DNA from 3 places in the Pararhizobium sp. DWP1-1-3 genome. Region 2 is predicted to be linked to each of the others. Evidence: riboswitches for the same ligand, from Rfam matches in the RefSeq annotation. Region 2 holds a riboswitch; each other region holds the start of a gene.

Region 1 (3,233 bases), on a different contig from region 2:
GGAGTTTTTTGGCATCGGCGATATCGAAATGGAGGAAAGACAATGAGCACTGACTATGGCCGTCTGGACGGCAAGATCGCAATCGTTACCGGTGGAACGCAAGGCCTGGGAGCGGCGATCGCGACGCTGTTTGCCGAGCGCGGCGCGGCCGGCATCGTCATCTGCGGCCGCAATGCCACCAAAGGCGAGGCCAAGGCGGCCGAGATCGGCAAGGCGACCGGAACCCGGGTCGTCTATGTGCAGGCCGATCTGGAAAAGGTCGAGGATGCGCGCAAGGTGGTTGCCGCCTGCGACAGGGAATTTGGCCGGGTCGATGCGCTGGTCAACGCGGCCGCGATTACCGATCGTGGCACGATCCTCGATACCAGCCCGGAACTGTTCGACCGGATGTTTGCCATCAATGTGCGCGCGCCGTTCTTTCTGATGCAGGAAACGATCAACGTCATGCGCCGGGAAAAAATCGAGGGGACCATCGTCAATATCGGGTCGATGTCGGCCATGGCCGGGCAGCCTTTCATCTCTGCCTATTGCGCGTCCAAGGGCGCGCTGGAAACGCTGACCAAGAACACGGCCTACGCGGTGCTGCGCAACCGGATCCGCGTCAATGGCCTGAACATCGGCTGGATGGCATCCGAAGGTGAGGACCGCATTCAGCGCGAATTCCACGGATCACCTGCCGACTGGCTGGAAAAGGCTGCGGTCAGCCAACCCTTCGGCCGCTTGGTCGATCCTGCGGAAGTGGCGCGCGCCTGCGCCTATCTGTCGTCGGCGGAATCCGGCCTGATGACCGGTTCGATGATTTGCTTCGACCAGTCGATCTGGGGTGCTTATGACGGATCGCCGCATCCGGTCGCGGCGATCTGACAAGAACCGGCGTGCCGCCTTGCAAACGGCGGCCCGCTATGGCCATATCGTTTCGTTCAGGTGCCTGCGCAAGCAGGAGAATCGGGAATCCGGTGAAAATCCGGGACGTGCCCAGCGCTGTAACGGGGACGGCTTTGCTTTTACGAATCTCTGAATCATTTCAGAGTTCTGCCACTGGATCTTCAATCGATCCGGGAAGGCGGCAAAACCGGATGATCCGCAGTCAGAAGACCGGCCTGACGAGATGGACCAGCCCCGCGCGGACGGCGGGAGGTTTCGCATTGTTGGGGATCAAACGATGCAAACTGAACCACAAGACCGCCTTGTGAGGGCGGACGCATTTTCATCGGACGAGCGCGCCGCCGTCTACCGCGCCATCGAAACCCGCCGCGACGTGCGCGACCAGTTCCTGCCGGCGCCCTTGCCGGACGCGCTCATCGGGCGGTTGCTCGCTGCCGCACACAGCGCGCCGTCGGTCGGCTTCATGCAGCCATGGAATTTCATCGTCGTCCGGGACGAGGACCGGCGCGCTCGTGTTTTCGAAGCCTTCCAGCGGGCCAACGAAGAGGCGGCGCTGATGTTCGAGGGCGAGGTGCGGGACAAATACCGGTCGTTGAAGCTTGAAGGGATCCGCAAGGCGCCCGTCAGCATCTGCGTCACCTGTGATCCGACCCGGGCAGGCAAGGTCGTTCTCGGCCGGACGCACAATCGGCGCATGGATGCCTTTTCCACCGTCTGCGCGGTGCAGAATCTCTGGCTTGCTGCACGGGCCGAAGGCGTCGGCGTCGGCTGGGTCAGCATTTTTCACGAACGCGACATCAAGGACGTGCTCGACATCCCCGGTCATGTCGACATCATCGCCTGGCTCTGCCTTGGTTATGTCGACACGCTCTATGCCGAGCCGGAACTGGCCGTCAAAGGCTGGCGCCAGCGCTTGCCGCTCAAGGATTTGGTGTTTTCCGATTGCTGGGGTGCGCGACCAGTCGATTGATCAGTTGGTCTGCTGTAGTTCCTGATATCCGGGGCCGGTTGGATGCCTGAGGTCGATCGAGGTTTCCTGCGAAGGCAGGAAGCTCGGGCCGACAACGCGAACCTTGTTGTCCTGCGGATTGTAAGGCCGGTCGGCAACGGGGGTCTTCACCTCGACCGGGTCGGCCTTCTTGCGGGTGCGAACCTCGATAACGCCTTTGCCGTCGTCCGGCGTGCTCTGTGGTATCGCCGTGCGTCCGGCGGGAGCGCAGCCGCACTGACCGGGCTGGCTGAAATCGCGGGTCTTGTAGGCGAAAGCCGACGGCAGGTCGGCATAGGGTTCGCCGGTGGCGGCGGAGACCATCTGGTTTGTCTCTTCGGTCGCCAAGGCATGATAGTAGAGCGCCGTCTCCGCTCCCGGACACCGCCGCTGGCAGGTTTCGGCATCGCGCTGGAAATCGGCCGGGGACGAGTTCGACGAGATCGGGAAGAACGCGCCGTCGCAGGTACGCACGCACATGGTGCGCAGGCTGCCCGGATAGTCCGCGCTTGGACCAAAGCCGTCATCCGGCGTGGCGAAGTCGGCGTTGCTGCCGCGCATGTCCGGCTCGTCTTCACTGATCGGCGGCAGATCGTTCAGGATGTTGCGGTGGGTTTCCGGTTCTTCGACGGCGGCACTGAGGACTTCATCCTCCTCCTCGGCGCAGCGATTGGCGGCAAGCGCTGCGTGGATGCGCCGCCGGGTGATGTCGCTGGCGCCCCCTTCCAGAAGATTCTGCCGACGGGCTTTCAGCGTTTCGAGATCCATCTCCATCTGAGAGATTTCGGCGTCGAGGCTGTAGCAGGCGTCTTCGTTCGGGCCACCGACAATGATGACGCTGCCGGAACTGCATCCCAGCCGTCTCAGATCGCTGCGCGCCTGCCGCAGATCCAGGTTCTGGCGGGAGATCGCGCTGGTGTAGTCGCGCAGATTGGCATTGGAGGCGACGATCTTCGGCAGGCTGGCAAGGCGGGCATTCAGCCGTTCGCACACAGCCGAGGCATCGGCCGTGGTCGTCATGACCAGAAGAAGCGGAGCGATCAGCGCCGCAAAGGATTTCGAACGGAAGGTCACGTGTTCCTCTCGCCTGAGCATACCGGCACGTGCCGGGTACGAAGGAACATCCTGCGCACTCTGACTTTGCCCTTATCATAACGTCATTCGACGGTGCTGCAACGGTTGCTGCATGGCAGCGTTAACGGCAGGCGGGAGTTTAATGCGAGGCGAGGCGGGAGAGCCACAATCGGCGGCTCTCCCGGGGCAAGGCAATTATGCCGCCCGGGCGGTTTCCAGGGACATTGGCCTTTCCAGCACCGATCCGCCGATTTCCGCGACGCTTTTCATCCGTTCCAGAAGGTCG
Region 2 (3,233 bases):
AGGCTTAGCGTAACCGCTTAAGGGCCGCAACACGCGGTCACACGAGACGTGGCCGCTGCGAACGTCCTTTCGGACATCCGCCGCAGCGGCCTGTAGGAATTATTTCCTTTATACAGCGGAAATTCACTGAGGGTTGCAACTCGGCCACCTGCAGGGGAATCACATTTGTCTCCCGCGACCGAGGGTGCGCGCCACATGGAGAGCTATGAATGCTGGAGAAGCAACGAGGGACCTGCATCGCTGAAATATGGACTTGCAGAGCCACAAGCCTTTGGAGCTTGCAATGGTACCAGCGTACCAGCAGTCATTAACCGGACCGCTCAAGGAAGAAAAGCACTGCGGGTCGCGGATGCGATCGGCGAACGATCGACCGCCACAGCGCCACCGTCACGGCCGATGGCCGCCGCATCTCTCAAATCTACGTATCCGGAAACAACGAAAACTAGCGCGTCCGGATACCGGACGCGCCTTAGACTAGAAAGCCCCAATCTCGTCGAAAGCCGCCGCTATTAGCGGGTTGGCTTCTTCTTCGGTGCCGGCAGAAGGCCTTCGCGCTGCAGCTGCTTGCGCGCATTCTTGCGCTGACGGCTGATAGCCTCGGCCTTCTGGCGTGCCTTTTTGACGGACGGCTTTTCGTAGGCTTCCCGCATACGCATTTCACGGAAGACGCCTTCGCGCTGAAGCTTCTTCTTCAACACTCGGAGAGCCTGATCGACGTTGTTGTCGCGAACCAATACTTGCATGTGAATCTTTCAAAGTCTGATGTTCACTAAAGAGATGGCAGGGGCAGTAGAGCAATTTACGAACCAAATCCAGAGCGTGGGGCAAATTTTCTCACATAATTCGCCTAGTCTTTTGCTCAAGCCCTCACATTTTAGCAGGAACTCCCTTCATCAATCCGGCGGTTTTCCGCCGGAGACGCTGTAAAACAGACCGCAACGCCTCGCATCCAAGCCGGGATTTACAGCTCTCGCCATCCAGTTTCCTTCCAGCTGCGGCCGTCACTGGCCATAGGTGATGGTGATCGCCCGTCCAATTGTCGCTATCCACACGACAAGGGCAAAGATCGCAACGCTGCGCTCCGGGTGATCGGCGAGATTTAAAAAATTCATTGGACGCTCCAACAACAGATGATGGAGCCTGAATATGCGCAATCCTCCGGTCCGGCGGTTACCGCGGGAACACCGCATTGCCCATACACACCAGGCCGGGGCATTCCGCAAGCATGCGGGGCGGGGCGCCGGACGCTGCAGATCTTACGGCACGACAAGCAACAACCCATGCATCAGGCGCCCAGTCCCGCTTGACGACCACTTAGTAATAAAATAACATTACGTTCACGATGATGATATCGAAAGATTGGAATCCGGCGTTGTCAGGTTGTTGGAATCGTGCGAGATGTCGCTCTGATGGTGCTGCTTCCAGGTGACCCTGGAGCGGCTGAAAAGGGAACACGGTGAGGATGACCCAAAAGGGGCCAAAACCGTGGCTGCCCCCGCAACTGTAAGCGGCGAGCGCATTCACAACATCCCACTGGCCAAAAGCCGGGAAGGGGTGGATGCGCACTGACCCGCGAGCCAGGAGACCTGCCATCATCGATGATCAACTGCAACGGACGGGGTGTTCCGATGGAAAAAATCTGGCTTGAAAGCAGCGCTTTTGCGCGCCTGCACTTTGTCGCCATGTGGACTCCGGACGTTGCCTCCGGGGATAAGACATGGCGCATCATCCACAGCACATCATAACCGTCTGCACCGATTGCCGGATCACCGGAACGGCATGCCGCCCCGGATTGGAACTGCTGGCTCGTCTCAACGACAGCCTGTCGCGCCTGGATATCGCCGGCGGGTCCGACTTTTCGATCGAGGGCACCGTCTGCATGGCCGGTTGCCGGCGCCCCTGCACGATCGCTTTCCAGGCCAGCGGCAAGGCGACCTATCTGTTTGGCGATATCGCGCCGGACACGGATATCCGCGCACTTGTGGATTTCGCCGTGATCTTTGCTGAACGGCCGGATGGCCTGACACGCGAGGCCGAACGTCCGCGCGGCCTCGGAGGCAAGACCATTGCCCGGATTCCGGCCGTTTTCCTTGTGTCGGAACAGAACGGAGCGCGCATCCAATGAAAACCGTGATCCCGGGGGGCAACCGATGAGCTGTGACGGGCGTGGCGCCAGTCTGAACGTTTTGGGCCTTAGCTGGGGTCCAAAAGCCAATCTCCTTCTCGTTCGCGACGTCAGCTTCTCGCTGGGGGCCGGTCACCGGCTTGCCATCGTCGGGCCGAACGGTGCTGGCAAGACATCGCTGTTGCGCTGCCTTTATCGTGGGACGGCCCCGATCGAGGGCCGGGTCGAGATCGATGGCGAGGATATTCGCAAGCTTTCCGCCCGGGCTGCCGCCCGCCGTGTCGCCGTGGTGCTGCAGGAAATGCCGGCAGATTTCCCCTTCACCGTGCTCGATGTGGTCATGATGGGCCGCATTCCGAGACGTCAGGGCCTGACAGGCTGGACGGACGAGGACCGCGCGCAGGTTGCTCACTGCCTGCAGCATCTCGATCTCGCTTCAATGGCCAGCCGCCAGTTCACGACACTGTCGGGCGGCGAGAAGCAGCGGGTGCTGGTTGCCCGAGCGCTGGCGCAGGAACCGGATATCGTCATTCTCGACGAACCGACCAACCATCTCGATATCCGCCACCAGCTGGAAATTCTTCATCTGCTGGCCGGGCTGAAGCTCACCATCGTCACCACGCTGCATGATATCAATCTGGCCAGTACGTTTGCTACCCATGTGGCGCTGATGCGCGACGGCCGGATGGTCGGCTTCGGCCTCCCGGACGACGTGCTGACACCACACGCGATTTCGACCACCTTCGGCGTCACCGCCCTTGCCCATCCGGTAAAGGGCAACGCCGCCGCGCGCTTTTCATTTTCCCTCAAGACCGCCTGAACCGAAAGGACAAACCATGCCCTCTTTCCGCTTGCTTGCCTCTGCCGCGGGGTTCCTCGCCACCGCCCTCATCGCCATGCCGGCGCTTGCCTATCCGGTCACCGTGAAGAGCTGCAACCGCGACGTCACCTTCGAGGCCGCGCCGAAGCGGGCGATTTCCAACGATGTCAATCTCACCGAGATGATGCTGGCTCTGCAGCTGCAGGACCGCATGGTCGGCTATACCGGCATTTCCGGCTGGAAGACATTGGATCAAAAGCTCCGTGACGGTGTCAAGGAACTCCCCGA
Region 3 (3,233 bases), on a different contig from region 2:
ATCGAACCCAGTTCGACGACGAAGCTGTCGAATTCGTCATGGCTGTGCTCTTCACCGGCCTCGTGCTCCATCTCGTGATGGGACCTGCGGTTGGCGATGTCGCTTTCGGTGCCGACGCCGAGGCCGAGCAGGACGGCGGCGGAAACCTCGCCGTTCTTCGCCTCGATCATCGTCGGCTTGCGGCTGGTGCGCGAAGAGACCTCGTTGCGGACAAAGGCAAGGCCGGTCGAATCGAGCAGGTCGGTTTTGTTGAGAATGATCAGGTCGGCAGCGGTCAGCTGGTCTTCGAACAGTTCCTCGATCGGGCTTTCGTGATCGAGATTGTCGTCGTTGACGCGCAGCGCATCGACCTTGTCATGATCGTCGGCAAAGCGTCCGGCAGCGACGGCGGCACTGTCTACGACGGTGATGACGCCATCGACGGTCACCTGCGTGCGGATATCCGGCCAGTTGAAGGCGGCGATCAGCGGCTGTGGCAGCGCCAGACCGGACGTTTCGATGATGATATGGTCGGGGCGGTTTTCGCGCTCGAGCAGCTTCGTCATCGTCGGGATGAAATCGTCGGCGACGGTGCAGCAGATGCAGCCATTGGTCAGCTCGATGATATCGTCCTCGCTGCAGGCTTCGGCGCCGCAGCCCTTCAAGACGTCGCCATCGACGCCGAGATCGCCGAATTCGTTGATGATCAGCGCGATGCGCCGGCCGCCGGCATTTTGCAGGATGTTACGGATCATCGTCGTCTTGCCGGCACCGAGAAAGCCGGTGATGACGGTCGCCGGGATCTTGCCGTGGGCGGCCTTTTCAATAGTCATGGATCAACCCTTCATTTTCAGCGGCAATCCAGCCGCGATAAAATAGACGTCTGCGGATATCTCCGCAATGATCTGGTGCAGCCGGCCGGCATGGTCGCGAAAATCGCGCGCCATCCGGTTCTCCGGCACGATGCCCAGCCCGACTTCGTTCGAAACGAAGACCAGCTTGGCCTTGGCCTGCGGCACATAGGCCGCAAGCCGTTCAAATTCCGCCGCGATATCCCGATGTTCCATCATCAGATTGGTGACCCAGAGCGTCAGGCAATCGATTAGAACGATGCGATCAGGCGCATCGATCGCCTTCAGGCAGCCGGCAAGGTCGAGTGGTTCCTCATGGGTCTGCCAATCGGCGCCGCGGCGATCGCGATGCTCACTAATTCTTGCCTGCATATCGCCGTCCCAGGCCCTTCCGGTCGCGACGTAATGGATGCGCAGACCCGACGCCGTCACGAGTTTTTCGGCGAAAGCGGATTTGCCGGAACGGGCGCCGCCCAGAACCAGCACGCTGCCTGACAGTATCGATGTCATGAAAAGATCCTGGCCTCAGCGCGCGCCGGAAAGGACAGGAACCCTTGGGTCACGCAAAGCGGCATTCGCGGCAACGCGAAACAGGCCGTTCCGGGAACGGGATAATAAAGCCATGACAACCTCCGTGCTGGCATCGGGAGTATCTCTCCCTGGATTGGGCGAGCCCTATCGAAGACGGGGCCCTTGAGGATGGCAGGTCTCCTGGCTCACGGCGCCACGCCCCAAAAGGGACGAACGGGCCCGCCTCGCCTTCCCGGAGTTTTTGCGCCAGATTGCGTCACCGCAATCGACTGATATCACGAAGAGGCGGACGATTCGTAGATTTAGAGGCGTCCGGCCCCGGCAGATCGTGATGCTACTCCAGTGGCTTTTCCGGTTGGGCCGATCCTTACCGCTGCCGCGAATGCGGACAGTCCGGAAACATCGGCTTTCCCGGATGGCGAACCCTGACCGTTCTACAGTCGCGGGGTCGGCTGCGATAAGGACGCCCGGTCTGGGTCCGGCCCGTCGCATTCCCATTTACTCCCAACATGCAACGGCATATCGGGAACCATCCAATGACCGATGATTAGGCGCTCGCCTGGATCAAGTCAATTGCGGCACTCTCTCGCCGCCATGGTTTGGCGCGGCCTCGGCAAGACTAAGCTTGATCTCCCAGACCATGCCTTCTAGAGCAATTCCAGCGGAAGTGCGCAGCGGTTTTGCGTCCGAAATTGCGTAGAAAAAAAGACAGGCGGTTTTCGCAATTCGAAGAAAAGCGGAAATGCCCACGACGGCGCAGAGACAGGATGGCCAGGCAATGAAGCTGAAGATGATTCCGAAACTTAACCTGCGGCGGCTCGGCTATCTCTCGCTGCTTTTCGATCTCGGGCGGATGCGGGCCTTTGCGCGGCGGAGCGAACTCGGCCTGGTCGTCGCGGGCATGATCGTCGGTGTAACGTCGGGTCTTGCCGTCACCGCGATGAGCATCATATCGAGCCGCCTGCACAGCCTGATCTTCGGCATTGCCGATGACGAAAGGCTGAGTTCCAGCAATCTGCAGGGCGAAATTTCCGTATTGATCGCGCCGGTGGCCGGTGGGATCATTCTCGGCCTGGTGATGATGCTTCTGGCATCCTGGCGCAAGAAGCCGATGGTCGATCCGATCGAGGCCAACGCCCTGCATGGCGGCCGTCTCTCGCTCACCGACAGCATCGTCGTCGCGATACAGAACCTGATCTCCAACGGCTTTGGTGCCTCCGTCGGGCTTGAGGCCGGTTACACGCAGCTGGCGTCCGGCATCGCCTCCAAGCTCGGCATCTCGCTGCAGCTTCGCCGCTCGGATCTGCGCACCCTGGTCGGTTGCGGCGCTGCCGGCGCCATTGCCGCCGCGTTCAATGCGCCGCTGACCGGTGCCTTCTATGCCTTCGAGCTGATCATCGGCACCTATACGATCGTGTCGCTGACGCCGGTGGTCGTTTCCGCCCTGATCGCCAATCTCGTGGCCCGATGGCTGTATGCGGGCGATTTCACCATCGATGTCGGCCAGTTCGGCGCCGTCGTTCCGGCCGACTATCTGCCGGCATTGCTGCTCGGCTGCTTCTGCGCTGCCATGGGCATCCTCTTGATGAAGGGCGTCTCGCTCATCGAGGGGCTTGCCCGACGCAGTTTTATCCCCGCTCCCGCGCGCCCGGCGCTCGGCGGCATCGTCGTCGGCCTTTTGGCACTGGTGTCGCCCCAGGTGCTCTCGGCCGGTCACGGTGCCCTGCATCTCAATCTCGCCAGTTCGCCGGCAATCCCGATGCTGATCGGCCTGTTCCTGATGAAATCCCTCGCCTCGGCGGTCTCCATCGGTTCCGGCTTTCGCGGCGGCCTGTTCTTTGCGTCGCTGTTCATGGGCGCGCTGCTCGGCAA

Evidence for each region. Region 2 has a riboswitch for cobalamin ahead of ACP7BS_RS27305 (DUF1636 family protein). Riboswitches for the same ligand answer to the same signal wherever they lie in the genome.
Region 1: it holds a riboswitch for cobalamin, as region 2 does, so the genes downstream of both, bluB (5,6-dimethylbenzimidazole synthase) here and ACP7BS_RS27305 (DUF1636 family protein) in region 2, are expected to answer to the same signal.
Region 3: it holds a riboswitch for cobalamin, as region 2 does, so the genes downstream of both, cobU (bifunctional adenosylcobinamide kinase/adenosylcobinamide-phosphate guanylyltransferase) here and ACP7BS_RS27305 (DUF1636 family protein) in region 2, are expected to answer to the same signal.

Annotation. Positions count from the first base shown of each region.
Region 1 covers NZ_JAFCTR010000001.1:733,345-736,577, forward strand. Annotated here, with positions in the region: gene ACP7BS_RS03610 (SDR family oxidoreductase) at 43-864, shown strand; cobalamin riboswitch at 905-1,118, shown strand; gene bluB (5,6-dimethylbenzimidazole synthase) at 1,163-1,855, shown strand; gene ACP7BS_RS03620 (DUF2865 domain-containing protein) at 1,856-2,968, opposite strand; gene ACP7BS_RS03625 (acyl-homoserine-lactone synthase) at 3,143-3,233, opposite strand, start outside.
Region 2 covers NZ_JAFCTR010000021.1:20,258-23,490, forward strand. Annotated here, with positions in the region: gene rpsU (30S ribosomal protein S21) at 510-743, opposite strand; cobalamin riboswitch at 1,394-1,608, shown strand; gene ACP7BS_RS27305 (DUF1636 family protein) at 1,718-2,125, shown strand; gene ACP7BS_RS27310 (ABC transporter ATP-binding protein) at 2,151-2,945, shown strand; gene ACP7BS_RS27315 (ABC transporter substrate-binding protein) at 2,962-3,233, shown strand, end outside.
Region 3 covers NZ_JAFCTR010000001.1:600,136-603,368, reverse strand. Annotated here, with positions in the region: gene cobW (cobalamin biosynthesis protein CobW) at 1-812, opposite strand, end outside; gene cobU (bifunctional adenosylcobinamide kinase/adenosylcobinamide-phosphate guanylyltransferase) at 816-1,340, opposite strand; cobalamin riboswitch at 1,515-1,910, opposite strand; gene ACP7BS_RS02990 (chloride channel protein) at 2,152-3,233, shown strand, end outside.